DNA from 2 places in the Rhizobium sp. CB3060 genome. Region 2 is predicted to be linked to the other one. Evidence: riboswitches for the same ligand, from Rfam matches in the RefSeq annotation. Region 2 holds a riboswitch; the other holds the start of a gene.

Region 1 (14,870 bases), 1.3 Mb from region 2:
ACCGGCTTCCCGGCTTGCGGCCGCTGAGAACCCACCCTGGAACGACCCCCAGAACGCCCTTATCGTCGATGCCTATGAGTTGAATACCATCGATTGGGATCAGCTTCTGCAAGACAAGCGCATAGCCGCTTTCATCTCCAAGGCTTCCGACGGCCTGCCAGAGAGCTTTAGCTGCACGGGCGATCATGCCGGCGACACCTTTGCGCACTGCAAGACGATGTGGCGCAAATATGCCGTCAGCCGCGAGCTGTATCAGACGCGCCGCATACTGGCCAAAATGAATGGCCTGCTCTGGGGCGCCTACCACCTTGGACGGCCCGGCAACCCGGTCGACCAGGCCAATCACTTTCTGGATTATGCCGATCCGAAACCGGACGAATTGATGGTGCTCGATATCGACGGCTTGGACGCGACCCAGTTCATGTCGCTCGATGACGCGCAGATCTTCGTCGGTCACATCAAGGTGAGAACCGGCCGCTATCCCATTCTCTATACCAATCACAACACCGCCCGGTATATTGCCGATCATCGCGAGGACTATCCGATCCTGTCGCGGCTGCCGCTGTGGTATGCGCGCTACAAGCCGGATGTAAAAGGCACCTTCCCGCTCGGCAATTGGGACAATTATGCGCTCTGGCAATTCTCCTCATCCGACAATTGCTCGGAGAAGGCCTGTCCTTACCGCGTGCCGGGGACGCTTACCGATATCGATGTCAATGTCGTGGCGATGACGAAGGTGCAGCTCGCCAAGATCTGGCCGCAGGGCGATCTGCTGCCCGCAAAGCCGGAACCTGCACCCATGATCATTGCCAAGGGACCAAGCTGTACCGCGCCGTTGCAGACGCTCGTCTCGCTGATGGTCGACCCAATCGTCACCGCCGCAACGCAGCCGAAGACGGTCGAGATCAACGAGTTGAATTATCAGGATTTCTAGCGCATCCGCTATCGGGCGGGAGCCGCCCGATAGCGGATAAGTAGTCTCGATTCAAAAGGCTTAGGCTTCTATCTGCACATCCGTTTTAGGCCGCGAACAGCAGGCCAGAATGTAGCCTTCGTCGATTTCGTCGTCGAGGATGCCGCCATTATGGTTCATCTCGACCTCGCCCGACAGTTTCATCACCCTGCAGGTGCCGCAGAGACCGGATTCGCAGGCAGCACCGATGCGTACGCCGGCGCCGCGCGCGGCCTGCAGGATCGTCTGGCCTGGGGCGCAGGCGACATCCCTGCCGGCCATGGTGAAGCGGATCGAGGTCGCCGCGTCCATCGACGCGTCATCGCTGACTTCGGCCAGCGGCGTTGCCGCCTGCGCCGGCTGGAAGCTTTCCTGATGGTAGCGCGCCATGTCGAAGCCGTGGGCTTCCAGCATGGAGCGGACGGCATCCATGAAGACTTCAGGGCCGCAGCAGAAGATGGTGCGTTCCATGAAATCTGGCGCGAGCAGTCCGATCTTTGCCTTGTCGATGCGGCCCTTCAGCCCCGACCAGAGATCGGTGCGGCCGCAGCCTTCGACGATGAAGCCGAGATCGAGGTTCGGCATGAAGCGGGCGAGATATTCCAGCTCCGAGCGGAAGATGATGTCGGCGGGGCTGCGCGAGCAATTGACGAAGGTGATGTCCGACAAGGGCCCTGTGTCGGCCATGTAGCGCGTCATCGCCATCATCGGCGTGATGCCGGAGCCGGCCGAAACGAAGAGATATTTTTCGCCGGGATGACGGATGTGGCTGAAATCGCCGAGCGGGCCGAAAGCCTTGATGCGCATACCGGGCTTCAGGTTCTCGAACATCCAGCGCGTGCCGATGCTGTCCTTCTGCGCCTTCACCGTGACGGCCACGGAAAAGGGCCGCGACGGTGTCGAGGAAAGCGTGTAGGTGCGCATGACCGGCTCGGGCGCCGTCGGCAGTTCCAGGGTTACGAACTGGCCCGGCAGATAGCGGAACCAATTATCCTTGTCGGAGCGGAATGTGAAGGTCATCACATCGGGCGCTTCCGGCGTTGCCGACAGGCATTCGAGCAGATGCTGCCTGTCGCTCCATGGCTGCATCTGATCCAGGTGCTGATGACGGAGAGAGATGGTCATGTTCATACTCAGGCAACCGCCGACAGCTTGGCCTGATCGCCCTGCAGCCGGTTGATCATGAAATTCGAGTACCACTCGACGAACTGCATGACGCCGCCCTCGTGGAGTTCCGAATAGGGGCCGGGCTCATAGGCCGGCGAGCGTATACCGAAGGCATTTTCCTCGACGATGCGACGGTCCTGATCGTTGGTTTCCGTCCAGACATGGGTCAGTTCCTCGAGGTCATAGTCGACGCCCTCTACCGCATCCTTATGCACCAGCCATTTGGTGGTGACCGCGGTTTCCTCGGCGCTGATCGGCAGCACGCGGAAGGAAATGGCGTGGTCGCCGAGAAGATGGTTCCACGTTGTCGGGTAATGGAACAGGATCATCGCACCGATATTGTTGATGGTGACGTCAGGCGATAGCGGCCGCTTGACGGCGCGCCTGCCGGACATGGTGTAGCTTTCAGCCCCTTCGATCAGCGGCATGCGGGCGGCGCGGAACTGACCATCGGGTGCGATCTTGAATTGGCTCGGCAAGCCGGCGGCTTCGCAGCGCTGCCAGTGCTCAGTGATGAGGGGATCGTTCATCGCACCTTGTACACCCGTGATGGTCGGCGCTTCCGGGTAGGTACGGCAGAGCTCCGGATGATTGGCGGCGCAGTGATAGCACTCGCGATTGTTCTCCCATACCAGCTTCCAATTGCCCTTTTCGATAATGGTGCTCTGGAAGGCGACCTTCGTCTCGCCGATGCGATGCGGCGCCATGTAAGGCTCGATCGCGGCGCGGACCGGGGAGAAATCCGGGGCGTTTTTCGCCAGACAGATGAAGATGTAGCCGCCGACGCTCTCGCAGTGAACCGGCTTCAGGGAGAACTGGCTCTTGTCGAAATCCTCCGCCATCTGCCGGGCGAAGAGCAGCGAACCGTCGAGTTCGTAGGTCCACTGATGGTAAGGGCAGACAAGCTTGGCCGAAGAACCGCGCTCGGATGCGCAGACACGCGAGCCGCGGTGGCGACAACTATTGTGGAAGGCGCGGATGACCTGATCCCGGCCGCGGACGATAACGACGGGATAATCGCCGACCTGGACCGTGAAATAATTGCCGGCCCGCGGCACTTCGCAATCATGGCCGATGAACAGCCAGTCGCGATAGTAGATCATCTCCATGTCGAGCTTGAAATAATCGGGGTCGGTGTAGAAGGCCTGCTCCAGGCTGAAACCCTGGCGGCGGTTCTTCAATTGTCGCAAAACGTCGGTGCCGATATCCATGTGCCTATCCTCGTGCAATACCAGGCAGTAGGCAGAGGACATGCACCGGCCGGCCTTAAACAGCCCAACGCATTACCCCCCGACTGCCCGCCGCGGTCAGTGAAATCTGTCGTCCCCAAGGCTGGTTTCCGGGCTCTGGAGCGGTCCTCAAGAGGACCCCATGGCGCCTTCCCAGGTTGTTCTCGACCCAGTGGCTTTATCTGCCATGCCTCACTCCACCACCGTTGCGGGGGCAGCGCCGGATTTTGACCGGCTTCCCAATTCTCCGCCTCCCTAATAGACGGCACCTTGAGATTGAGGTCATCATAGCTCCCGCCTCACGCGTCGCTCTGCTGCAATGCGACATCGGCTTCGAAATTGGCGACAGGTGAGATGAAGCTTGGAAATGACGCGAATTTTGTCGCGATAATACGAACCAATTCAAACTATTAGCTCGGTCCCGGCAAGACGATCGTCCGTGTGAACCATTCTGCGCTCCATGACGCTTTATCTTGATTGCGACAGAGCGATGGGCGATGAATTTTAGGGACGATCTTGTCCGGCGGAGAGCGCCTTCAATGCCGCCATGGCACGCTCGGCATCGGCGATCGGCACGAAGATATGGTCATGATAATAGGCCGCAACGACATTGGCGCTGATGCCCTCGCTTCCGAGTGCCATAGCAAAGGCCGCCGTCAAGCCCACGGCCTCCAGCGAGGAATGGACGTCTAGGCTAATCATTCGCATGGCGGGTTCAGCCGGAAGCCCCGCCTGCCGGGCGGCCTCGATCGGAAGGATCAGCGTCATTCCCTCTTTTTCGTGGAACATTCCGATCGGCTTCAAATGGATATAGTCTGTCAGCATTGAAGGCGGCACGCAGCAAAAGACGAATTCGCCTTCAATGAGATTTGGCTTCATGCTCGCAATCAGCAGTTTGAGTTCGGTGATACCCGGCATGGCTCTGATCCTTCCAAACATCCCAGCGTGGCGCGCTTAAGCCCGGCTCAAGCTAGGCGATCTATTAACTGCTATCCATACCCATACCGAGAGTGCCGCCATGGCCAAGCTCAGATATTTCGACGCCAAGAAGCCCGCCGAACCGGAACCGGAATTGCCGGCGGCCTCCCATAGCGAATTCCTGCGCACCGGCCGCATCACCCGCGACAGGGCGCATTGGCTGGCCGAAGAGCGGCGCTATCTCAGCTATGAGGAAGTGGCCGAGCGCACGGCGAATAAGCTGCGGAATGCTGGCGAAAAGACCCACGATCGGCTGAACAGCTTTCACCAATCGATTCGTTTTCCGAAGCTGATCTTCCATCACACGCTGAAGGACACGCCGCATCTCGGTTATTGCCATGTCACTGCGGCGCGAACGCAATTTGCGCAGTATGAAGAGGTGAGCTGGGCCTTCTACATCGCCAACTTCTTTGCCCGCATCGGGCAGAACGACAATTTCTTCGAAAATATCAGCCTGAAATATTCGCGGATGTATTTTGCCGTCGCCGTCTTGCCGGATCAGGAATCGCCGGAAAAGAAACTGACGATCAACCGCGAGGTCCGAGGCAACGGCGTACTCTTCCACACACACGATCCGCAGATCGCCATCCGCAACGTGTTGCTGCTTGGCGCGCGCAACGAACAGCTCCGCGACATCATTCGCCAGCTTTGATCATTGATCCCCAAACTTGAAAAGCATAAGAACGGCCTGAACTACAACGGTCAGGCCATGGCGCGACACATAGACATTCTCCAGGATCCCGAAACGGCTATAGCTGCGGCGTCGGAAACGCTTGCCGAGGGGCTGCCGATCGGGTTGCCGACCGAGACGGTCTATGGGCTTGCCGCCGATGCCACCAATCCCGCTGCTATCACCCGCATCTATGAGACCAAGGGGCGGCCCCGCTTCAATCCGCTGATCTGCCACATGAGCGATCTCGCCATGGCGGAACGCCATGCGATCTTCGACCCGATCTCGCGGAAGCTGGCCGAAGCCTTCTGGCCCGGTCCGTTGACCCTTGTGCTGCCGCTGCGGCCGGAAAGCGATATCCATCCGCTGGCGACCGCGGGGCTTGATACGATCGGCATCCGTGTGCCGCAGGGTTTTGCTGGCGAGCTGATCCGCGCCTTCGGCCGGCCGCTCGCCGCCCCCAGCGCCAATACGTCCGGCAAGATCAGCGCCACCAGCGCCGATCATGTTCATGACGATCTCGGCGAACGGATTACACTCATCCTCGATGCCGGCGCTTCGGTTGTCGGCGTTGAATCGACGATCGTCAAGGTTGAGGACGGGGAGATGCGCCTGCTGAGGCCGGGGGGCCTCGCGGCTGAGGAGATCGAGCGGATCGCAGGTCAGCCGCTCAAGCGCAAGAACGGCGCCTCGCCGGCCATTGAAGCGCCAGGCATGCTTGCCTCGCACTATGCGCCAGGTGCTGCGGTGCGGCTCGATGCGACTGCTGTTTTACCGGGCGAGGCGTTGATCCGTTTTGGGCGACCGGACATTGCCGGTGCGGAGAACGCGGCCATGGTGCTCGATCTCAGCCCATCCGGCGATCTTGCGGAAGCCGCCGCCAATCTGTTCGATTTCATGAAACGCGCCGATGGCAGCGGCGCGGCAATGATCGCCTTTTCCAGCATTCCCGACGAAGGCCTCGGCGAAGCCATCAACGACCGCCTGCGCCGCGCGGCCGCGCCCAGAGAGTAAATCCGGTCAAAGACACATCGGCAAAGGACACGCCATGAGCAGCTCCGCCCCCTCCTCCGCCCTTCTGGATCGCTTTGCCGCGATCGTCGGCGAAAAGCATGCCGTGCAGGACCCTGCGGAGATCGCACCGCATCTTATCGAAAATCGCGGGCTCTATCGCGGCGCATCGCCCCTGCTCCTGAAGCCGGGCTCGGTAGAAGAGGTTTCGGCAATCCTGAAGCTCGCCAGCGAGACCGGCACGGCCATCGTGCCGCAGACCGGTAATACCGGCCTTGTCGGTGGCCAGACACCACGCGAGGGCGGCTCTGACATCATCCTCTCATTGGAGCGCATGAACCGCATCCGCGACATCGATCCGGTCGGCAATACCATGATCGTCGATGGTGGTTGCATCCTGGCTGATGTGCAGAAAGCGGCGGAAGAGCATGGCCGCATGTTTCCGCTGTCGCTCGGCTCCGAGGGCTCCTGCCGCATCGCCGGCAATCTCTCCACCAATGCCGGCGGCACGGCCGTTCTTGCCTACGGCAATATGCGCCAGCTCTGCCTCGGCCTTGAAGTGGTGCTGCCGACCGGCGAAATCTGGAACGGTCTTCGGCGGCTGAAGAAGGACAATACCGGTTACGACCTGCGCGACCTCTTCATCGGCGCCGAGGGAACGCTCGGCGTTATCACCGGCGCGGTGCTGAAGCTTTTCCCGCAACCGCTTGGCCATCAGGTGGCTTTTGCCGGTATCCAATCGACCGAAGACGCACTGACACTGTTCAAGAATGCGGCCAGCCTCTGCGGCCCGGCGCTGACCGGCTTCGAGCTGATGCCGCGCATCGGCGTCGAGTTCACCGCTCGCCATATTCCGGGCGTGCGCGATCCGCTGGAAACAGTGCATCCCTGGTATGTGCTGATCGATATCTCCACATCGGATTCGGCCGAGACCGCCGAGAGGATGATGACGACGCTGCTGGAGCAAGGTTACGAGGCCGGCCTGATTCAGGATGCGACCATCGCCAATTCCGAGGCGCAGCGAAAGGCGCTGTGGCACATGCGCGAGAGCATGTCGGACGCGCAGAAGCCGGAGGGCGGCTCGATCAAACACGACGTCTCCGTGCCGGTCGCGCAGATCCCGAAATTCATGCACGAGGCGGAGAAGGCAGTGATGGCCGCCATGCCCGGCGCCCGCATCTGCGCTTTCGGCCATATGGGCGACGGCAATATCCACTACAACATCTCGCAGCCCGTGGGAGCGGACAAGGCGGAGTTCATCGGCCGCTGGCGCGAAATGAACAAGATCGTGCACGGGCTGGTGCTGCAACATGGCGGCTCGATCTCCGCCGAACACGGCATCGGGCAATTGAAGCGCGACGAACTGGCTTCGATCCGCCCTGAAATCGAGATGGATCTGATGCGCCGGATTAAGACGGCGTTCGACCCGGCAGGGATCATGAATCCGGGAAAAGTCCTCAAGATCTGAGAGCCGGTTGGCTGCCTTAAACGGGTAGCAACACGCTATGGAAGGGTTCGGCATGGGCGACAAACGCGTATATGTGACGTCAGTCAGCAGCAGCGGCGTGCATAGTTTCAGCAAGCAGAACAAGGATCACATTCAACTGCTGACGGGGCTCGGCGTGGAAGGCGACGCGCATATGGGGGTGACGGTAAAGCATCGCTCGCGCGTCGCGGTCGATCCGACGCAACCCAATCTGCGTCAAGTGCATATTATCCACGAGGAGCTGTTCGACGAACTCACAGAAAAGGGATTCTCTGTTGCTCCGGGCGACATGGGCGAGAATATAGCGACCCGAGGGATCGACCTACTTTCCCTGCCTCAAGGGGCGCGCCTGCATATCGGCGAGGAAGCGATCGTGGAAGTGACTGGGCTTCGCAACCCGTGCAAGCAAATCGACGATTTCCAGAAGGGCCTGCTGCATGCGGTGCTCGATAAAGATGCCGATGGAGGTCTGATCCGCAAGGCTGGCATCATGGGTATCGTCTCGCAGGGTGGCCGCGTGCAACCCGATGACGCCATCCGCGTCGAGCTGCCGCCGCTGCCGCATATCAAGCTCGAGCGCGTCTGATAAAAAAGAAGCGGCCTTCCGTTGGAAAGCCGCCTCGTTATGCCGCTCTCATGTCGCGCTAGCCTTGCAGCCTGCTTGATCAATCGAAATCGTCTTGGCCCGAATTGCCGCCGCCATTGCGGTTGCCCGAGATGATCTCACGCTTGCCGACATGGTTGGCGGGGCCGACCAGACCGTCCTTTTCCATGCGCTCGACGAGCGAGGCAGCGCGGTTATAGCCGATGCCGAGGCGGCGCTGGATGTAGGAGGTCGAGCACTTCTTGTCGCGCATGACCACCTTGATCGCCTGTTCGTAGAGATCGTCGCCGTCTTCCGAGGCGATGGCGCCCTTGTCGAAGACAGCCGTGTCTTCTTCCTCGTCGTCTTCTTCCTCGTCGGCGGTGACCGTATCGAGATATTCCGGCCGCCCTTGAGTCTTCAGATGTGCGACGACCTTTTCGACCTCTTCATCCGAAACGAAGGGACCATGGACGCGCGAGATGCGCCCGCCGCCGGCCATATGCAGCATGTCGCCCTGGCCGAGGAGCTGCTCAGCGCCCTGCTCGCCGAGGATGGTGCGGCTGTCGATCTTCGAGGTCACCTGGAAGGAGATGCGGGTCGGGAAGTTTGCCTTGATCGTACCGGTGATGACATCGACCGAGGGACGTTGCGTCGCCATGATTAGGTGGATGCCTGCGGCGCGCGCCATCTGCGCCAGACGCTGGATCGCGCCTTCGATTTCCTTGCCGGCAACCATCATCAGGTCGGCCATTTCGTCGACGATGACGACGATATAGGGCATCGGCGTCAGGTCCATTTCCTGCTGTTCTTCGATCGGGGCACCCGTGCCCTTGTCGAAGCCGGTCTGGACCATGACATGGATCGTCTCGCCCTTTTCACGGGCGGAAGCGACGCGGCTGTTATAGCCGTCGATATTGCGCACGCCGAGGCGCGACATCTTGCGATAGCGATCCTCCATCTCGCGCACAGCCCATTTCAGCGCCATGACGGCCTTCTTGGGATCGGTAACGACCGGGGTCAGCAGATGCGGGATGCCGTCATAGACGGAGAGTTCGAGCATCTTCGGATCGACCATGATCAGGCGGCATTGCTCCGGCGTCATACGATAGAGCAGCGACAGGATCATCGTGTTGATGGCGACCGACTTGCCCGAACCGGTGGTGCCGGCGACGAGCAGATGCGGCATCTTGGCGAGTTCGGCAATGACAGGCTCGCCGCCGATCGTCTTGCCGAGGCCAAGCGCCAGCTTGTAGCCACTCCTCTCGAAATCCGCGGACTCAATCATTTCGCGGAAATAGACGGTCTCCCGGGTGACGTTCGGCAGTTCGATGCCGATGACATTGCGACCGGGAACGACGGCGACGCGGGCTGACAGAGCCGACATCGAGCGAGCGATATCGTCGGCGAGATTGATGACGCGCGAGGATTTGACGCCGGGGGCCGGCTCGAATTCATAGAGCGTTACCACAGGACCTGGACGGACATGGATGATCTCGCCCTTGACGCCGAAGTCTTCGAGCACGCTTTCTAGAAGGCCGGCATTCTGCTCCAGCGTTTCCTGCGTCATGATCACGCCGGTCCGGGCGGCAGGCTCCTGCAGCAGTTCGCGGGGCGGGAGCTCATATTCACCCTCACCGCTGCGGGCGATCGGCCGCCATTCCGGAAGAGCCAAGGCATTAGCCCTGCGCGGTGTAATCTGCGGCGGCGGCGGATCGATCAGACGCTGTTTGGCAGCTTCGACGGCGGGAATGACCGGCTTTGCTTCAACCATGGGAGCGGCCGCAGCCGGCGCCGGCGTGCGAACCGGTATCGGCGCGACGACCATGACCGGAGCCGGAGAAGGCAGGCTCGGAGCCGCAGCCGGCTGAACCTCGACAATGGCCTCTGCCTCACCGGCAAATACTGCGGTGACGAAGGCGGGCGGGATGAACGCGACAGGTTCCGTCACCTTTGCGTCCGCTTCGACCGGCGCTGCGGCCTCGATCGAGGCCGGCACAAAGGGCGCCAGTACCGCAGCTTCGAGCGCGGCAAGCTCGTCCATCACGAATGCGCCGACCGGGGCCGGCTCCATAGCCGGAGCAGGTGCGGCGGAGGCAACGGCCGTTAAAATTTCGGTCTGTAGCGGTGAGTCTACGGCAGGCGACGGGCGGCGGCATTCGACGACGCGGAATTTCGCGACGATCGATTCGACCTCAGATTGGATCTCAGGAACGAGCATCGGCTGGACCGGCTTGCCCTTGATGGCGGAGAGGAATTCACCATCGAAGGGCATGGCGTCCCAGAAGGCGAAATCCGAGAGATGGGCAAGCCGCGATTCGACCACAGGCGCGGCGACTGATTCTTCAACTTTCGGCAGCGACGAGGAGGCATCCAGCGCGATCGCGGGAGCTCTATGGAATGCGGTAGCGATGACGGTCATCTCCAATGCGTCCGGCTGCATCGCCGGAGATTTCTGAATTACGGTAGGCTTGAAGGTCTCACCCACGAACGGCATGTCTTCCCATGGCGGCAGTTGGAATTCTGCCGACTGGTCCATCTGCGGACGATCGATAGAGCCATGTGATTCGGGCACCGGCGGCTCAATGACGCGCATTGCGGCGTGGTTGACGGCCGCGGGCGCCGAGGTGGGCGCAGGTTCCACGGGCGGACGCCGGCTGATGATCTCGGTCTCGCGCGTGCGGGTGAAACGGACGTTCGGTCCCATCAGGAAGGCGTTTTGCCAGCCGGGCGAGGCAAGCTCCTCTGCGGAGATCCCGTGCGGCGTGACAGGCATGATGGGGCCGCTTGCCGCCGTGCTGGCTTGCAAGGCCTCCACGACAGGTTTTGGCGCGGCGGCGATTCGCAGGCGAGCTTCTTCGGCATGCCGCAATTCCTCGGCACGGCGCTGTTCTTCCGCGCGCCGCTTTGCTTCGCGCGCATTGCGGATCTTTTCTTCCAGGAATGCGCGGCGGGCAGCGATCTGCTCGGCCCGGCGGGCCTCTTCTGCGACCTGCTCCGGGTCCGGCTCACCCTCCTGCTGGAAGCCGGTTGCCGCATTCGAAATGTTCGTTCGAGAAAGACGCATGAGACCTGCAACCCAGTCATTGATATTGCCGATGGCTTCTCAAATCGAATAGGGCAAGGACGGTTAATAAGTTCCTTCTTATCGGCCTCGAACGCACTTATTCCGCGTCTCCAGAACCCGAGGGCGACCCATACCGGCACGGCTGCAACAGGTATGCCGACGGCTTTCGCGCCGCACATCGAAGCGGCGCGAGGCATCAATTTTGGCGCTGTTCGTTATTTATTGGAAAGCTGGGCGATCGAAAGCAGCGTATCGGCACTGATGCCGACGCTCGAGGAACCCGACAGAATCGATAGGGCGGGCGATGTCGACGAAGTGGTGTTGTTCTCGATATCGTACATGGCGGAGAACCGCTGCAGAAGCTTGTTGACCTTGTCCGGGTCCTGCAGGTCGGTGACATCAAGATAGCTGCCCAACACCTTGGCCTGCTGATCGACATCCATCGAGGAGATCGAGCTCGGCAGGTTAAAGGTCGTCGTCATGACCGAATAGAGCGCGCTATCGCCCATGATGTCGTAGATGGAATGGATGTCGGGCGCCTTACGCTGGAAATAAAGCGCCAGGCGAACACCAGGATTGGTCTCTCCCTGTTGATCCTCGAGGGTCTGATGCAGGAAGAGGTCGTTCGTCTGAGAGATCGCGCCTTGGTTTTGCGCCGTACCCTGTTTCGCGTCCGTCAGGTTTCCATCCGTGTCGAAGTTGAACGCCTCGACAATGCTCTTGAACTGAGCGCCATCATCCGTGTTGACGAAGCTCTTGGAGTCAGTCGTATCGGAGGCGAAGGCCTTCTTCAGCGTGGCGGTGGTGACCTTCTTCGGGTCGATGCCATTGGCAGTCAGGATGAAATCGGTAAGCTTGCTGTCAGCGAGAAGGTCACTGACACTGGTGATCTTAACGATATTGGTCGCGAAATAGGTAGCGGCATCCTTGGCGTCGCTGGTGGCCTTCGTGAGCTGAGCGCCCGTCAGTCCGGCCCGCTTGTCGCTGGAATATTCGGAAATGTAATTATTAATCTGCGTCTCCGACAGAGCCTGGACCGGCTGCTTCAGCTTGCCATCGCTGCCGAAGTTGAAGGCCTTGGCGAGATCGGTGAAACGCGTGTCCTTGAGCGAGTTGACATAGCTCTTCGAATCATAGGGATCGCTTTCAAGAACCTTCTTCATCTGCGTCTTCGACATCTCGTCCGAGCTGATGCCGTAAGCGCGCAGCGCCATTTGGTAGAGCTCGGGAAGATCGTCATTGGAATCGTCGCTGTCGGCGGTCGCATTGGTGGCGAAGAAGTCGTCAATATCCTTCACGCTGGCGATGCGGGTCTTGTAATTGTTGACCGCATCCGTGGTGAGCGACGTCTGCGACGTCGCGTAATTACTCATATAGCCGGTCGATGCCGCATTGATCTCGGCCTGAGACTGCGCCACGTCGCCGGACGCCAGCGTACCATCCGACTGAAAGTTGAACGCCGCAACAACGTCGGTGAGGCCAAAAATGGAGGCCGTCTTGGAGTCGGCGAACGCGTTTTTGAATACGATAGCGGGGGTGCTCGCATCGATCCCGTAGGCTGTCTTGACGTAATCGAAAAGCCGGGTGTCCGAGGTCAGTTCATCGACCGAAGTGATGGAACCGATGTGATCCTTGTAATAAAGATCGTTATCGGTAGCGCCGACCTCGGTCGTGTATGAGGGAACGGTGGAATTGTAGGCGCTCATGACCTCGGCCGTCTGGCCGAGCGTCTGCGGACCGCCCGGATAGTTGGTTGCGTAGGCGGCCGTCGTCGTGCTGAGCTGAGTGGAGGACTGCGCTTGCGAACCGCTGGCAACCGTGCCGTCGGCCTGGAAATTGAACTGCGCCATCACATCGGTGAGCCCGTTCGTCTTGGCAACACCCGCATCCTCGGCCGAGGCATTGAATTGGTCAGCGGTGATGTAGGTTGGGATGTCGAAAGCGATTTTGACATAGTCGAACAGCTTGGGATTGGAGGTAAGCTGGTCGACGGAGGTGATCGAGCTGATCTGGTTCTGATAGTAGGTCGTATCGGCGTCCGCCGTCGACGTCTTCACGCTTCCGTCGGAATTGAAATTGAATTCCGCGACGAGCGCCTTGTCGGCAGCGCTGCCGTTCTGATTCACAAAGCTGGTCGAATCGCTGACATCACTCGTCAGCATCTTTTTCAGAGTTGAATTCGACACGTAGGTCGGATCGATCCCGTAGGCCTGCAGCACGTAATTGCGCAAGCGCGTATTGCTAAGGAGATCGTCGACGGTTTTAACGCTGCTAATGTTCTGGCTGTAATAATTGGTTTCAGTCTCGGCGTTGGTTTCCTCAGTCGTAAAGGACTGCTGATAAAGACCGACCAGATCGCCTTCCTGTTCACTGGTTTGCGCCGTCGTATCGCTGCTCGTGCCGAAATTGAACGCGGCGGCGAATTCCTTGTAGCGCGAATCCGTCAGCTTGTTCGCGAAACTAGTGGAGTCGCTGAGGTCGCTGGTCAGCACCTGTTTCATAAAGGCCTTGGCATAGGTCATGTCCGAAAGGCCGTAAGCTTCCATAGCGTAGCTATAGAGCTGATAGTCGTTCATGAAATCGTCGACGCTGGTGACTTTGCCAATATTGGCATTGTAATAGTCGATCGCACGCTTGTTCTGCGTCTGCGATGCCACCTGATTGAGGGTCGTCGCCATGCTTCGGGTCGCGATCGAATAGCCAAGATAGGTGGATATCATCAGCGGGCGTCCAATAAATCTCTAATATATAGCGGCGAATCTATCGGCATTCTCGCAGATAAACCTTACCTGAGACTTACAATACTTCGGCCGCCGCGTGCACCAAATCGGCACGACCGGTTGCGCGCTCCCATTCACGTTATGGAAACCCTGATGCATTCGACTTTGCTAACCATTTGAGGACGCAAAGTTTTCTTAACCGCGATTTTTAAGCTGTCTGGAAGGGGGGCCGCCTAATCTGCACCCAACGAGAGGACATGACGTTCTCCGTAAGAAGACCGGAAAACCGGCTCTCAGGTAAAGCAAGGGTAGAGATTAGATGACAAATACCGTCCTGAAGCCCGATTGGGCTGGAACCACACTGCGGCTGGATCCGACGCGCTTTCCGCAACAGGTCAGCTATGCCATGCGGGGTGCCGCGGGTGATGTCACCATCACGATCGACGAACGCGGCGCGGTGCTGCGCAAGATCTTGCCGTCCAGTGGCCTGCCGCTGTCGGTCGCATTGCCGAAGCGTGCCTTCAAGGGCGTTGCCGCCCGCGCCATCGACCATGGCGACGGCGAAGTCACGGTGACGCTGGAATTGCATCATGAGGATCCCGATCTCTGCATCCCCCTCCTCGTCGCCCATGATTTGAGCGACATCGCCGCCGACTGGCGCTCCTGGTCGGAAGCCTTCCGCATTCCGATGATGATGATCGAAGCCGACGGCGTCGCCCGTCCGCTGGAAGAGCATCTGGGCGGCGTCGCCACCCGCGACATCCAGCCCCGTCGCCGCCACTCCTATTTCGCCAATCGCCGCCCGCGCTTCCTCGTGCGCCGCTCGACCGGCAAGCTCGGCGTCAAGATGAAGATCGAAGGCCGCGAGATTATCGCGCGAAAGTAAATCTTCTATCGATAACCTCTCGCATCGAAGCCCGGCCTCTCAGCGCCGGGCTTTGTCGTTTTCACGGGACGAGGAACAAGAACGACAGGAAAAGACCAGCAAAGACGATCAGGCCGACCCG
Region 2 (14,870 bases):
GCATGCGGTGATCGATCAGGTGCGCGCGCAGGGAGGAGATTTATGGCAGGCAATGCCGCTCAGCGAGCGTCGTCGTGTGGTGCGGCATTTGCGGCCCTTTTGGGATGTGCATCGCTTCCGTGTCGCGCCGCAGGTCGAGGCCGTCAGTGAGGAGGCGATCAGCACCGGCAGGCTCGATGTACTCGCGGCTTCCGTCGCGTCCGTAGAGGCGAAGGGCGAGGTGATCGACTGTACGCTTCGGCTCAGCCGCTCGGGCAGGAGCCTCGATCGCCAATTCGATGCGGTCGTCGTGACGACCGGGCCGGGCCATCGCGGCATTCTGGGCTCGCAAGGCTGGATCGGCGCCCTTGCGGATGCGGGCTATCTCGCCATCGATGCCACAGGGCTCGGCCTTGCCTGCAATACGGCATCGCTGGCGCTCGGCGCTGATGGTAAGACGGCACCGTCGCTGCTCATTTCCGGACCTTTGGCGCGGGGCACTTTCGGCGAACTTATGGGCCTGCCCGAAGTGGTCGAGCATGCCGTTTTTGTCGCCGAACAGGTGGCGTCGGCGATTGCCCAAAATGCCCCCGAACACACCCAGCGCAAGCATAACAAGCCAAAAGTCGATAGCAGCGCCGCGTAAAGGTAGAAAAAAGTGCAAAAACGTTGCTTGAGCGATACATTTGCCCAAATTTACTCATATAAACTATACAATTTGTGAGTTATTATCTTGTTCGCACGGGGCGGCGGCGTTACTTCCGAGGTCAATGACGAACAGGACAAGCCGGTTGAGTCTCGATCGAATCGTGCCGGGCTTACAACAATCGACTTTGCAGTAAGTGGATAGCGATGCTCACGAAAAAAGGAAAATACGGGTTGAAGGCGCTGGTGGACCTGGCACGCCTCGGGCCGGGCGAAACTGCGTTTATCAACGACATCGCGTCCCGCAATAATATCCCGAAGAAATTCCTTGACACCATCCTGTTGGAACTGCGCAATGCCGGCGTGCTGCGCTCGAAGAAGGGGCCAGGCGGCGGCTATTCGCTATCGCGCCCTGCCTCCGATATCCGCATCGGCCATGTCATCCGCACGCTCGACGGTCCGCTCGCGCCGATCCGCTGCGCCAGCCGCACGGCCTATGAAGCCTGCGACGATTGCGCCGATCCGGAGCGCTGTCATGTGCGCCGTTCCATGACGGAAGTCCGCGACGCGATCGCGGCGATTCTCGACAATATGACGCTCGAACAGTTCGTCGCCGGCGGCGGGCCTGGAATCGAAATCGAAGAGCAGGAAGATTATCGCGCTTCGAATATCGGCTAACCCATTGGGTTCCCGAACAAGCTTATTGTTCGCCGTCACCGGCTTTTGAGAACCAAAGATCCCTGTAGATCGCGGCGGCGGATTCATCGGGCGCGCGATCCTCGGTCAGCCAAACCTTCCGGATCGACCAGGCGTCGTCACGGCTCGGAGACTTGCTGCATTGGTCCACATCCGAGGCGCCGACGCAGGGAATGAACCATGACGGCATCAAAGGCCGCGCTGCGTAGCCAGTTTCCGTGCGGGTGATCAGGACAGCAAGCCCTGCCTTCTTGCTGGCTTGCCACGGAAAGATGATCCGGCCTGCGGGCCGCAATGCTTTAAGCCACGATGCCGGTGGGGCGATTACGCCGGCATTTACGTAGATGAGATCGGCATTCGGCAGCGCCAGAGTGGTCGCATCGCCATGGACGAGGGAAATTCCCTCGAATGGCTCCAGATTTGCGCGTGCACGGTTGGCCAAATCCTCTTCGATTTCGAACGCATGAACATGGCCATTTGGCAGCACCAGCATCGACAGGAGCGCCGTATAGTACCCCGTCCCCGCGCCAATATGGATTACGGTGTCGCCGGACTTCGGGGCGGCAACCCCGATCCAGGCCGCATGCAGGAACGGCTCCCCATTATTGATGCCTTTGGTTCTGTCCAAAGCGACGAGCGCATTCTGATAAAGAATGGAGGGATCGGCGCCGGGCGTTTCAATGTAGCGCCGATTGACCTTTATCTGCCAAGGCCCAGGACCCAGGAACGCTTCGCGCGGTACAAGCTCGAAAATCCGCTCAAGCCTTTCATCATGGGAATTGCTGGCGGCAGCCATCATTTTCGCGTGAAAGGCCCGTATCTCTTCCAAACTGGCACGGCGATTTGCAGTCACGGTCTCTCTCCACCTTCCGATACAAAATTCGTCAGAGCGTCCAGTTCTTCGGCGGTGTTACGCCGTTGAGATGATAGTTGCCGACGATGTGATATTTCCAGCGAACCGGGTCGTGCAGCGTGTGGGTGCGGGCGTTGCGCCAATGACGGTCGAGATTGAGGCCGATGCGGGTCGAAGAGGTGCCAGCGAGCTCAAACAGTGTATTCGAGGCTTCGATGGCTATTTCCGTCGTCAGGGTTTTCGCGGCAGCCACAGCAAGTGTGGCCTCGATCACATCATCTTCCGTTGGATTGATCTGAGCAACATCGATCTTCCTGCCGGCGCGTTCTAGCATGGCTGCGGCTGCCTCGATGCGAATGGCGATCTGGCCGATCCTGGCGATGGTCAGCGGATCATCGGCCGCTCGCTCGACGCCGCTGTCCATCCAGGGGCGTGCGTGCGTTTTCACAAACTCCACGGTCTCGGTGAAAGCGGCGCGGGCAATGCCGAGATCGATGCCGGCATGGATAATTTGGCCGACCGAACCGATGGTCGTCGCCCGCTCGAAGCCCTTGTGATGCGCGACGACAGCGTCGGCGTTAACGTAGACATTATGCAGAATGGTGGTGCCGCTGCCGGATGTGCGCTGACCGAAACCGTCCCAATCATCCATGATCTGGATGCCTTCAGCGCCACGCGGGACAAGTGCCAGGGTGAGTTCGTCGTCTGCGTTCAGCGCAAAAATACCGATCCAGTCGGCGAAAAGTACGCCGGTGGAATAGAATTTGCGGCCGTTGACGCGATAGCCCAACCCGTCCGATGTCAGGCGCGTGTTGTATTGACCGGCCGTTCCGGTGCCGACTTCGGAAAATGCATTGCCGAAGCGGTCACCGGCCAGCGCCCTGGTAAAGAAGAAATTCTTCTGTTCCTCGCTGCCATCGACGCGAAGCGCTTCCAGAATGTAGAAATGGCTCTGCGGAATCTGGGCGATCGAAGGATCGGCTTCGGCCAGAATGGCTATGATTTCGGCAAGAACGGAGTTGGAAATATCGATGCCGTCATATTCGGACGGAGTGGTGATGCCGAGCAGGCCGGATTGCGACAGGGCCTCCAGCTCCTCGTAGGGCAACACCCGGTTGATGTCGCGGTCGCTTGCCTGCCGTGCAAATTGGATGGCCAGCGATCGCGCGATTTCCAGCGCTTCCTCGTCGCTTTGAATGCGGTGTGCGAGCGGTCTGGTGCGCTCGTGCAACTGTGAAACAGTTCCCATTCATAACCCCATCAACGATGGCATATCAGTGACTTAGCTATGCGAAAGCGCTATGATCGTAATTTCTATAGATCTACTATACAATAGATTTTCTTTGCTTATGCAGATTTCGCTATCCGCCATAATAGGCACCGAATGGAGAAATTGTAAGCGGGCGGCTCAATGCAGCCATCGCTCGCATCCAGGAGAGCGCCGTGGTCGCGACACTGATTCTTCCGGGTTTAAACGGCTCCGCCGAGGGGCATTGGCAGCGCCATTGGGCGCGTGATAAGACCTCTGCGGCCATCGTCCGTCAGGCTTCATGGTCGAGGCCGGTGCTGGAACACTGGTTGGCGGCGCTGGAGAGAGAGTTGGAGCGGGTGGAAGAAGCCTGGCTCGTCACGCATAGTCTCGGATGCCTGCTTGCCGCAAATCTCGCAGATCGCCCCGCCGCCCGGCATGTGAAAGGCGCTTTTCTTGTGGCTCCCTGTGATCTCGACCGGACGGAGAGGCTGCATCCCGGCGCCATCGATTTCGGCACAATGCCGACTAAAGCTCTGCCATTTCCGAGCTTTGTCGTTGGCAGCCGCGATGATCCGTACATGGATTTCGTCGAGCTTCGGCATCATGCCGCGCGATGGGATAGTGAGCTTCATGATCTCGGCCATGCCGGCCACATCAATATCGCCAGCGGTTTTGGCCGATGGGAGCAGGGCTTCCAACTCTTTTCCGCGTTCACGAAGGGGGTCGAGGATCGGCAATTCAGGCGGGCAAGACCACCGTTGCACGACGTCCTGTGCGGGGCCATGCCATAAGCGTCGTCTTCCATGAAAAATGCGGTCGCAAGAAAGCGCTTGCTACCGGCGCATTTTCGCGCTTTCATATACGACTAAATAAGTAGACAATAGCGACAATGACATTTGTCGAGCCGTCAATGGCTCGATGTGTGTCCAGGTTGACGAAGGCAACGGGCTTCCTAGCTTGAATGGGAGCCCGCCCAGAGCATCCCGTCAGGTAGAGGGATGCCCTGGATTCAAGAACCAGAGCGTCCAATGCGTTTACGACGCGCGGCGCTCTAGCGGCCGAGCGTTTGATGGCCGCGAGCTGTGTGCGGGTCACAGGCAAAGTATCAGCGTGCCCTCAGAAAAGCATGATCGACCACCTCTTGCCCCAGGAGTTGATATGACGGTTCAGGGACTTTTTTCTGCCAGGGCAAATGCCTCGGCGCAGGCCTATGCGATGCCGCGCATCGCTGTCATCGGCCGCGGCTTTTCCGGCATGATGACGGCGATCGCCTTGATGAAGACGGTGCGGACGCCTTTTCATCTGCAGCTCTTCGACCCCAATTCCAGCGTCAGCGGCGGTCAGGCGTTGGCTTCCGGCCATAGCAGCGAAATCCTGAACAGCCGTGTGCGCGATCTCTCGGTTTCCGCTGGCGATCCCGATGATTTCAACGATTGGCTCTGTAGCAATGCCGCGTTCCGCAGTGCCGTGCCGGCGGCCATACCGGGCTTTTTGCAGATATTCGTCCCCAAAAGCATTTTCAGCGACTATGTGTACCAGCGCTTTTCCGAGGCATTGTCCTCGCGGCGGGATATTGCGGTGCAGGTCAGCGGCGAGACGGTGATCGGCCTTCGCCGCAGCCATGGCGACCGCTTTTTGGTGGAGAGCGCCGGCGCCGTCTATCCCCCGTTCGACACCGTGGTCCTGGCGACTGGTTACGGCATTGCCGATCACGAGCCGCAGAGCGGCGAACCGGTGGCGACGCCGACGACGGTCCGCGCCCGCCGCCTAGTGTCGCGCCCGCATACGGTCTTGCTCGGTAGCGGTCTGCGCGTCGTGGACCGGCTGCTGCAGATGCGCGACAACGGCTATGATGGGCAGATCACCATCGTTTCGAGACACGGCTTTCTGCCGCAGAGCCACACCCGCAGCAATGCCGATCCGGTCTTTCCTGCAGAAGCAATGCCCGGCAGTCTCAGCGAGATTGTGCGTTTTATTCGGCGGGCTTGCGAGAATGCGGAGGCGAGCGGGCAAAGCTGGCAATCCGTCATGAACGGCCTGCGCAAACATGCGCGCTCCCTTTGGCGCTCGCTGCCGGCCGGACAGAAGCAGCAATTCAACCGCCATCTGCGCGCCCTTTACGACAGCCATAGAAACCGTCTGCCGGAGGCTCTGTATGTCCGGCTGAGGCAGGAGCTGGCGGAGGGTAATACGCTGTCGCGTTGCGGGCAATTTCTACGGCGCACGCCGACCGGATTGATGCTGAAGCCGGCCGGTCAGCAGGGCGTGGAGCAGATCTATGCCGACGAGGTGATCGATTGCCGCTGCCGGGAGCCCGATCTCGATACGCCATTGATGCGGAGCCTGATCAACGCGGGCCTCGCCACACAGGATGAACTCGGTCTTGGCCTTGCTGTCGAAGCAACGGGCGCGCTTTCCACAGATGGCCGCATAATCGAGGGACTTTTCGCCATCGGCCCGCTGGGGCTCGGCAGCCTGCCGGACATCGATCTCGTGCCCGAGATCGTCACGCAGGCCTATGCGGCCGCCGAAGGCGTGGCGGCCCGGTTCTATCCGCAGTGCAAGGCGGTGTGATTGGGATTTTTGTCGCTCGCCTAAACTCGGAGGCGAGGTCATTTGCCATGTTCAACAGCCCTTATGAATACGAGCTTCGGCCTCATCGCCATGCCTTATTTTTTGATTGAAATTAGTAACGTAATAACATAACAAATGCGCTTGCCATTCACGCCAGCCGGAATTCGGGGACAAGTGCAGACCTCAATGACACTACCATTGCTCGCTTCGATTTTCTGTGAGATGAACCATACCGATGGTGCTGCCGCCGGAATCATCCGGAGGGCGGCTGAAAAGGGAACACGGTGCGGATTACCCATCAGGGGCCAAAACCGTGGCTGCCCCCGCAACTGTAAGCGGAGAGCGCGTTCGCGACATGCCACTGGCTTCATGCCGGGAAGGTGCGAACGGGCTGTGACCCGCGAGCCAGGAGACCTGCCATCGATGACGTCAACCGCAACGGACGGGGTGTTCCGATGGAAATTCAGTGGTTGGGCGAGGGCGCGTTTGTGTCCGCAGGCCCTATCTTGACTTTGCCTCCGGCGAGATCTCCGGGAGGCTTTTCATGGATACAGCGAGAGAGCAGACGCATCGGATCACCGTATGCACGAATTGCCGTCACGTCGGCGCGCCATGCCGTCCCGGTCTTGATTTGCTGAAGCATCTACAGGCCGCCATTACCCAGGCTGGCGCGGCACTTTCCGACGATTTCAGTCTGGAGGGCAGCGTTTGCATGGCCGGCTGCGATCGGCCATGCACCGTCGCCTTCCAGGCAACGGCAAAGGCGACCTACCTCTTCGGCGACATCGCGGGCGAGGCGGATATCGGGGCACTCGTCTCCTTCGCCGAGCTTTACCGCGATCGGCCCGATGGCCTGACACGGGAAGGCGAACGCCCGAAAATGCTGGGCGGCAAGACATTGGCGCGCATTCCGGCTGCGATCGTTTCGGCCGAACGCCAAGCAACGCTCTTGCAGTAGGAGCGGGGTCATGCTGGAAAAATGCTTGCGACTGGAAGCTGACGGCGTCACCTGGGGCCCGCATAAGGGTAAACCGATCATCCGGGACATCAGCCTGTCCGTCAAAGCTGGTGATCGGCTGGCAATCATCGGCCCGAACGGGGCGGGTAAATCGACCCTGCTGCGCTGCCTCTATCGTGGTATCCGGCCGCAACGGGGTTGCGTGCGTCTCGACGGCATCGATCTCTGGTCGATCGGCCCGCGCGAGGCGGCGCAGCGTATCGCCGTCGTCCTGCAGGAGACGCCGGGCGATTTTCCCTTTAGCGTCCGCGATGTGGTGATGATGGGCCGCATTCCCCATCGCAAGGGCATGGCGCGTTGGAGCGAGGAGGATCATGCGGCGACCGCGGCAGCACTTGTCCGCCTGGAGCTCAAGGATCTGGCGCTCCGGCAATTCGCGTCGCTTTCGGGCGGCGAAAAGCAGCGGGTATTGATTGCCCGCGCGCTGGCGCAAGAGCCGGAGCTGATTATCCTCGACGAGCCAACCAACCATCTCGATATCCGCCATCAGCTCGAAATACTGGAGCTGCTGAAAGGCCTTGGTCGGACGATCATCACGACCTTGCACGACATCAATCTCGCCGCCGATTTCGCCACGCATGTCGCAGTGCTCGATTTCGGCCGTCTGAGCGGCCATGGCTTGGCAATCGAGGTTCTGACCGCCGAGCGCATCTCATCCGCATTCCGTGTCGAAGCGAGCCGTCAGGTCGTGGGCGACACATCCCATCGTTTTACGTTTTCTCTTCGATAATTTGGAGCCATCCATGTCTTTCCGCATGTCCTTGTCCGCTACCGCCTTGCTGCTCGGCACGTTCTTTGCCGGCGGTGCTTTGGCCGAGCCCGTCACCGTGCGTAGCTGCAATCGCGATGTCACTTTCGACAAGGCGCCGGAGCGCGCCGTTTCCAACGATGTCAACCTCACGGAAATGATGCTGGCGCTGAAGCTAAGGGATCGCATGGTCGGCTACACCGGGGTTTCCGGCTGGAAGACGCTGGATGAGAAGCTGCGGGACGGCATCAAGGAAATGCCGGAGCTGTCGCCGAAATATCCAACCAAGGAAGTGTTGCTCGGAGCCAATGCCGACTTTTATTTCGCCGGCTGGAACTACGGCATGAAAGTGGGCGGCGAAGTGACGCCGGAGACTTTGGCGCCCTTCGGCATCAAGGTCTATGAGCTCACCGAATCCTGCATCTTCGTCATGCAGAAGAACAAGCCGACCATGGACGACATGTTCGTCGACCTGCTCAATCTCGGCAGGATTTTCCGTGTCGAGGATAGGGCGGAGGCCCTAGTGGCGGATTATCGCAAGCAGCTTGGCGGTATCCAGGCGAAGATCAGCCGTGCCGAGAAGCCGACCCGTGTTTTCGTCTATGATTCCGGTGAGGAAAAGCCCTTCACCTCGGGCCGCTATGGCATCCCGACGGCAATGATCGAAGCGGCCGGCGGCACCAACGTCATGGACAATGTCGAAAAGAGCTGGACGGAGGTCTCCTGGGAGCCTGTGATCGAGAAAAACCCCGAGGTCATCGTCATCGTTGACTACGGCGAAGTCACGGCGGCCCAGAAGATCGCATTTCTGAAGAACAATCCGGCTTTCAAGACCATCGACGCGGTGAAGAACGACCGTTTCGTCGTGCTTCCCTATGTCGAGGCCACGCCGGGACCGCGCAATATCGAGGCGATCGCAACGCTGGCGAAGGCTTTCCACCCGGAAGCGATGTAACGAACGACAATGCCGATCCGTCCAGTCGATCACTGAGCGGATCGGATCGCTTCCTGGATTTTCGCATGCGTATTGGCCTTCCCATTCTAATCCCTCTCCTGGTCGCTCTCCTCGCCATGTCGATCACGGCGGGCGTTTCCTTCGGTGCGGCACCGATCCCGTTTGCGACCGTCTGGTCGATCGTCGGCAACAAGCTGCATGCCAGCTTGTTTCCAATCACCTGGTCGGGCGGACAGGAAAGCATCGTTTGGGACGTCCGTTTTCCGCGCGTCATTCTCGCGTTGCTCGTGGGTGCCGGGCTTGCGGTCACCGGAGCTGTGCTGCAGGCTTTGACGCGAAATCCGCTGGCCGATCCGCATCTTCTCGGCGTTTCCTCAGGTGCCGCTTTCGGTGCTATCCTGGCGCTACTGCACACCGGGCTCATCCTTGGGCTACTGACCGTACCCTTATTCTCCTTCGCCGGCGCGCTACTCGCGATCGCCGCCGTAGCGCTGGTGACCCGGCTGACGCGCTCGCAATCAGCCGACCGGCTGATGCTGTCTGGCGTCGCCGTCGCCTTTGTCTTTACCGCGCTCGGCAATCTCCTGATTTTTCTCGGCGACCCCAGGGCGGCCAATACCGTTGTCTTCTGGATGCTCGGTGGTTTGGGGCTGGCGCAGTGGCAGCATCTGATCTATCCGGCCGGCGTGCTGCTTGTCTGCCTTGCCGTGCTGATGCTGAAATCACGGGAGCTCAACGCGCTTGCCATGGGCGATGAGACGGCAGCGACGCTCGGCATTGCCGTCTCGCAATTCCGCTTCATGCTGTTTGTTGTCACGGCGCTGCTGACGGGCGTCATGGTCGCTTTTTCGGGCGCGATCGGCTTTGTCGGACTGATGGTGCCGCATTTCGTCCGGCTTCTCGCCGGCGGCGACAACGTCCGTGTCGTGCCGCTTAGCGCCGCCTTCGGGGCACTGACATTGGTCTGGGCCGATATTGCTGCGCGGCTTGTCATGGCGCCGGAGGACATGCCGATCGGCATCGTTACCGGTCTGGTCGGCGGCATTGCCTTCATTCTGATCCTGCGAAAAAGGTGACCAACGGGCGGCGTTCACCATTGCCACCCGCCGCTCGTGGACCTATCTCCCGACGGGCATGCCGGGAGGGAGCGAATGGCCGCAGATCCGATTGTTTGTACGCCAGAGGAAGTGCTGAGCTTCTGGTTCGAGGAGTGCACGAGCGAGGATTGGTTCCGCTCCACCGTTGCTCTTGACGAAGAGATGCGCCGTCGGTTTCGCGACACGCATCTGGCATTGGCGGCTGGCGTGCCGGATCTGTGGTGCGTAACGCCCGAAAGCCGGCTGGCAGCGGTCATCGTCCTCGATCAGTTCGCCCGCAACATCTATCGCGGCACGCCGCTGGCCTTTGCGACGGATGGTTTGGCTTTGCAGGAGGCGAAAGAGGCTTTGCAGCTCGGCGCAGATCGAGGGATGCCGGCGGAACGACGGATATTCTTCTACTTGCCTTTCGAGCATGCCGAAGACCTGGCCGAACAGGATCGGTCCGTGGCACTTTTCCGTTCGCTCGGCCTTGAAGAGCAGATCGACTATGCGGTTCGCCATCGCGCCATCATCGCCGCCTACGGCCGCTTCCCGCATCGCAATGTCTTCCTTGGCCGGGTGTCGACAGAGGCTGAGAAAGACTATCTCGCCGAGCCTGGAGCAGGATTCTGAGGGAATAAAGGTGTAAATGCCTTTGTGTCGCCTTTCTTTGCCTTACAAGGCGTAGGCCAAGGGAATATGAAATTCGCAATCACAGTTTAGGAAGATCCGATCTTCCGTTTTTTCGTGCGGCGAATCCGTTTACTCGTCGCCGGCGACTTTACTGCGACGAGGAGCTTTGCTTGCGCCCGCTGAAACACCGTCTCCGTTTTTTGCCCGTGCTGCTTATGGGGCTGAGCGCAGCCATTGTTGCCGGCCCTTTGATGGGCGGGCAGGCTTTTGCGCAAAGCCAGCAGCAGGCACAACCGACGCAGCAACCGGAACAGCAGCCCGCAGGCCAAGCGCCGCAGTCGGCGCAGCTCGCCAACGGTTTGCTGGAGACTGCCGTTGCCGATCTCGCCAAGGCAAAGAAGGACTTCGCCTCGATCGAAGGTGACTCCAAGGAAGAGGGCGCTGATGACAATGCGCTGGTCGCCCTTTCCGGCCGGGCGGACGAGCTCAATCGCTCCGTAGCGGCGATTTCGGCGCGGTTGAAGCCGCGCACTACCGAGATTGACGCGCGCCTGACACAGCTCGGTGCGCCGCCCAAGGAGGGGCAGCCGCCGGAAGCCGCGATCGTTACCCAGGAGCGCGACCGTCTCAACGCCGAACGTTCGCAGATCAGCGCCGTGACTGTCGACGCCGACAATCTCGTTGCTGCGAGTAACCGGCTTGTGATGCAACTTGTCGAAGTGCGCCGCAAGCTGTTTGCCGAGACGCTGTTCAAGCGTACTGGCGTTTCCGCCACCACATTCGAGGATGCTGGAACGGCCTTTGTCAACGAGGGCGTAGAGTTCAGCACTGCCGTAACAAGCTGGATCGGCTTTGTCGTGAAGGCGAAGCTTGGGTCGCTTATGGCTGCCCTCTTCCTGTCGCTTGGTGCGGCGTTGATTTTTCTGTCCGGAGGCTACCGGTTGTTCCGCAGATATTATGTGCGGGACGAAAACATTGAAAATCCGCCCTATATTAGCCGCCTCTCGGTCGCCTTCTGGTCGACGCTGATCCGCACGCTGTCGCTGGTCGCATTCCTCGTTACGTCCTTTTTCTTCCTGTCGAATTTCAACGTGCTGCGGCCGGATATCGCGCCTGTCCTGGCCGCTCTCTTCGGCTTCATCGGACTGGTCTATTTCGTCGGCCGCCTGGCCAATGCCGTTTTTGCGCCCTTCAGGCCGCATTGGCGGCTCGTCAAGCTGTCCAACAAAGGTGCCCGCTCGCTGAGCTGGTGCATGCAGGCCATGGCCGTCGTCAACGGTCTTGATTATGTTTTCGACCGCATCAGCGAATCCATGGGATCGCCGGTTGTCGTCACGGTGGCGAAGAGCTTCTTTGCGGCTCTGTTGATCGGTCTTATTCTGATTGCCGCCTCCTTCGGTTCGCCGATCCTTGCAAAGAACGGCAATCCCGATGCTCCAGGCCGTCGTTGGCCGCATGGCATGGCGATCATCCTTCGGGTGCTCGGTACATTGCTGATCTTCACGGCTTTTATCGGCTATGTCGGCCTGGCGCGCTTCATTGCAACGCAGTTGATCGTCACCAGCGCCGTTCTGGCGACCATGTATCTCGGCTTCCAGCTCGGCAAGTCGGTGTCGAGGCAGGGCGTTTTTGCCGAGACGATCATTGGACGTTTCCTCGAAAGCCGTTTCGCGCTCGGCGACGTTGCGCTCGATCAGGCTGGTCTCGGGGCCGGCCTTGCGACCTATGCCGTCGCGCTTATGACCGGCATTCCGCTGATCCTGCTGTCCTGGGGATTCCATATCCAGGATCTGGAGCTGATTGCCTATCGTCTGTTCACCGAAATCCGCATCGGCAACATGTCGATTTCGCTGGTCGGCATTTTCGCTGGCGTTCTGCTCTTTGCCGGCGGTTATCTCGTGACGCGTTGGTTCCAGCGCTGGCTGGACAGCAACGTCATGGCGCGCGGCCAGGTGGACTTAGGTGTCCGCAACTCTGTGAAGACCGGCATCGGCTATCTCGGCGTAGCGGTGGCGTCTATCATCGCCATTTCGGCTGCCGGCATCGACCTGTCGAGTCTGGCGCTCGTCGCCAGCGCGCTCTCGGTCGGTATCGGTTTCGGCCTGCAGAATATCGTGTCGAACTTCGTCTCGGGCCTGATCCTGTTGGTCGAGCGGCCCTTCAAGGTCGGCGACTGGATCGTCTCGGGTACCTCGGAAGGCATCGTCAAGCGCATCTCGGTACGCGCCACTGAGATCGAAACCTTCCGCAAGCAGTCGATCATTGTGCCGAATTCGGAGCTGATCAACGGCTCCGTCGGCAACTGGACGCACCGCAACCGCTTGGCGCGCTCTGAAATCCCGGTTTCCGTCAGCTTCGATGCCGATCCGCAGAGGGTGATGGACATTCTGCTGGAGCTGGTGCGCGACATCCCGAAGGTGCTCAGAAATCCCGAGCCGCATGTCGAATTCCTGCGCATCGGTCCGTCCTCGCTCGATTTCGAAATGCGCTTCTATCTCTCCGATCTCTCCGACGGCATGGAAATCCGCAACAATCTGCGCATCGATATTCTGAAACGGTTTCGGGCGGAGGGGATTGCTATTCCCTATCCGCATCAGGAGCTGCACATCGTCCGCGACAGCAAGCGCGGCAGGCAGACCGATCTGCTGGCGACCACCAATCTGGCCGACTCCGCAGATGGGCCGGAAGTCGTCAATGAAGATGTCGTGAAAGACATCGCTCCGCAGGTCGAAGAGGAACTGCCGGAGCCGCTGGAGGTCAGGAGCGGCACTCGTCGTCGCGGCAAGGCATCTGCCCAGTGATGTGATCGCACGGCGTGGCAGCGGGCGAGGGCGGTTGATGACCTTATCCGAGCGGCAACGTCCAGAGTATAGTATATGAGAAGGCGGCCGGCGGTCGTCTTTTTCATTTATGGGAAACCAGTCGACTTAATAAATATTCAAGTGCTTTGCTGTAGAAGTTTCGAATGGGGCCGATTTCTATTAGCAGGTTTAATCATGCCATTTTTGGGTATTTCGGGAATGCAGTATTCCGGCGGCTCTCTTGCTGGAGCGCGCATTCTTCTCGCTGAGGACTCGAATGTCTTTACGTCGATGATCAGCACGAAGCTGAAGGAACTCTTCGATATCGACATCGAAATCTGCAGGAATTTCGAAGAGTTGCAGTTTGCTTACGACAAGTCGTCGGAGCCGATCCGGTTGGCGATCTCCAACATCAATCTGCCGGGGGCAGAAAAGGGCGAGGCGCTGGAATATCTGATCGATCTCAGCATCCCGACGATCGTTTTCACCGGCACGTTCCAGGAAGGCATGCGCGACGAACTGATTGCGAAGGATATTGTCGACTATATTCTCAAGGACAACATCTTCGCCGTCGATCTGCTGGCCGAGTCGATCTGCCGATTCCTGACCAATCATCGTCATCACGTGCTGATCGTCGACGACAGCGCCACGGCGCGTGCGCTGCTGTCCAGCCGTCTGAAGCGCTATAATTTCCGTGTCAGCGTCGCCGAGAACGGCACAAAGGCGCTGGAGATCCTGAAAGCCAATCGCGACATCGGCCTGATGGTTACCGACTACAACATGCCGGATATTGACGGTTTCGAACTGACGCGTCGCATTCGAGCCAGTATCGGTTCGCACGAGCTGCGCATCATCGGCGTTTCATCCTCTACCAATCGGCTCCTATCGGCGCGTTTTCTCAAGGCCGGCGGCAATGATTTCATCCTGCGGCCGTTCATCGACGAAGAATTCTATTGCCGCGTGAACCAAAACCTCGACACGCTGCTGCAGATCCAATCAATGCAGCAGGTAAAGTTGAGGGCCTGACATGGAGGAAGTAGGAACCGGGTGATGTTCAGAAATACAAAATATGAGGATAATTCATCTTCTGTACAAGATTTCTGCAATCTCTGGTTCCAATTTCTTCACGAATCCTGTTCACGATGGAGTTGAGGGGCGGGCGTTCATCTCGCTCGGGATAGGCAGATGCGACCAGCGACTGCCGGGTAGTCTGGGAGGACGTGAAGGCAAATGGTGTTCCGCGTGGATTTCCTCAGCGATGGCCGTGGTCATCGCCGCGGCAGCCAGAAGATACTTCTGGTTGAAGATTCGCGCATGTTTTCTTCTGTCCTGTCCCACCGGTTCCAAACCGAACTCGGCCTCAGCGTTACCCATTGCGGCTCGCTGAAGGCGCTGAATGAAGCGCTGGCGGAGGGGCACGGCTTCACCATGGCTGTGGTCGACCTCAATCTGCCGGATGCACCCCATGGCGAGGCTCTGGATGTCGCTATCGCTCATCATATTCCGACCGTGGTTTTCACCGCGTCCTTCGACATGGACATGCGCAACCGCATCATGGAGCGCAGCATTGTCGATTATGTTCTGAAGAACAATGAATTCGCGCTCGACAATCTCGTTTCCACCGTACGGCGCGCCAT

What was found. Region 2 has a riboswitch for cobalamin ahead of N2601_RS08610 (DUF1636 family protein). Riboswitches for the same ligand answer to the same signal wherever they lie in the genome.
Region 1: it holds a riboswitch for cobalamin, as region 2 does, so the genes downstream of both, N2601_RS02250 (aromatic ring-hydroxylating oxygenase subunit alpha) here and N2601_RS08610 (DUF1636 family protein) in region 2, are expected to answer to the same signal.

The regions. Positions count from the first base shown of each region.
Region 1 is NZ_CP104158.1:455,761-470,630, reverse strand. It holds gene N2601_RS02260 (glycoside hydrolase family 25 protein) at 1-934, shown strand, start outside; gene N2601_RS02255 (hybrid-cluster NAD(P)-dependent oxidoreductase) at 995-2,083, opposite strand; gene N2601_RS02250 (aromatic ring-hydroxylating oxygenase subunit alpha) at 2,086-3,330, opposite strand; cobalamin riboswitch at 3,433-3,636, opposite strand; gene N2601_RS02245 (ACT domain-containing protein) at 3,853-4,266, opposite strand; gene N2601_RS02240 (DUF6656 family protein) at 4,367-4,978, shown strand; gene N2601_RS02235 (L-threonylcarbamoyladenylate synthase) at 5,036-6,010, shown strand; gene N2601_RS02230 (FAD-binding oxidoreductase) at 6,045-7,475, shown strand; gene N2601_RS02225 (MOSC domain-containing protein) at 7,528-8,079, shown strand; gene N2601_RS02220 (DNA translocase FtsK) at 8,159-11,143, opposite strand; gene N2601_RS02215 (DUF1217 domain-containing protein) at 11,359-13,863, opposite strand; gene N2601_RS02210 (DUF6101 family protein) at 14,183-14,749, shown strand; gene ubiA (4-hydroxybenzoate octaprenyltransferase) at 14,811-14,870, opposite strand, start outside.
Region 2 is NZ_CP104158.1:1,751,587-1,766,456, reverse strand. It holds gene N2601_RS08640 (FAD/NAD(P)-binding protein) at 1-625, shown strand, start outside; gene N2601_RS08635 (RrF2 family transcriptional regulator) at 832-1,302, shown strand; gene N2601_RS08630 (protein-L-isoaspartate O-methyltransferase family protein) at 1,325-2,173, opposite strand; gene N2601_RS08625 (SfnB family sulfur acquisition oxidoreductase) at 2,205-3,422, opposite strand; gene N2601_RS08620 (RBBP9/YdeN family alpha/beta hydrolase) at 3,617-4,216, shown strand; gene N2601_RS08615 (FAD/NAD(P)-binding protein) at 4,584-5,999, shown strand; cobalamin riboswitch at 6,219-6,435, shown strand; gene N2601_RS08610 (DUF1636 family protein) at 6,544-6,957, shown strand; gene N2601_RS08605 (ABC transporter ATP-binding protein) at 6,968-7,747, shown strand; gene N2601_RS08600 (ABC transporter substrate-binding protein) at 7,761-8,720, shown strand; gene N2601_RS08595 (FecCD family ABC transporter permease) at 8,786-9,796, shown strand; gene N2601_RS08590 (DUF924 family protein) at 9,872-10,432, shown strand; gene N2601_RS08585 (mechanosensitive ion channel family protein) at 10,603-13,233, shown strand; gene N2601_RS08580 (response regulator) at 13,429-14,259, shown strand; gene N2601_RS08575 (diguanylate cyclase) at 14,464-14,870, shown strand, end outside.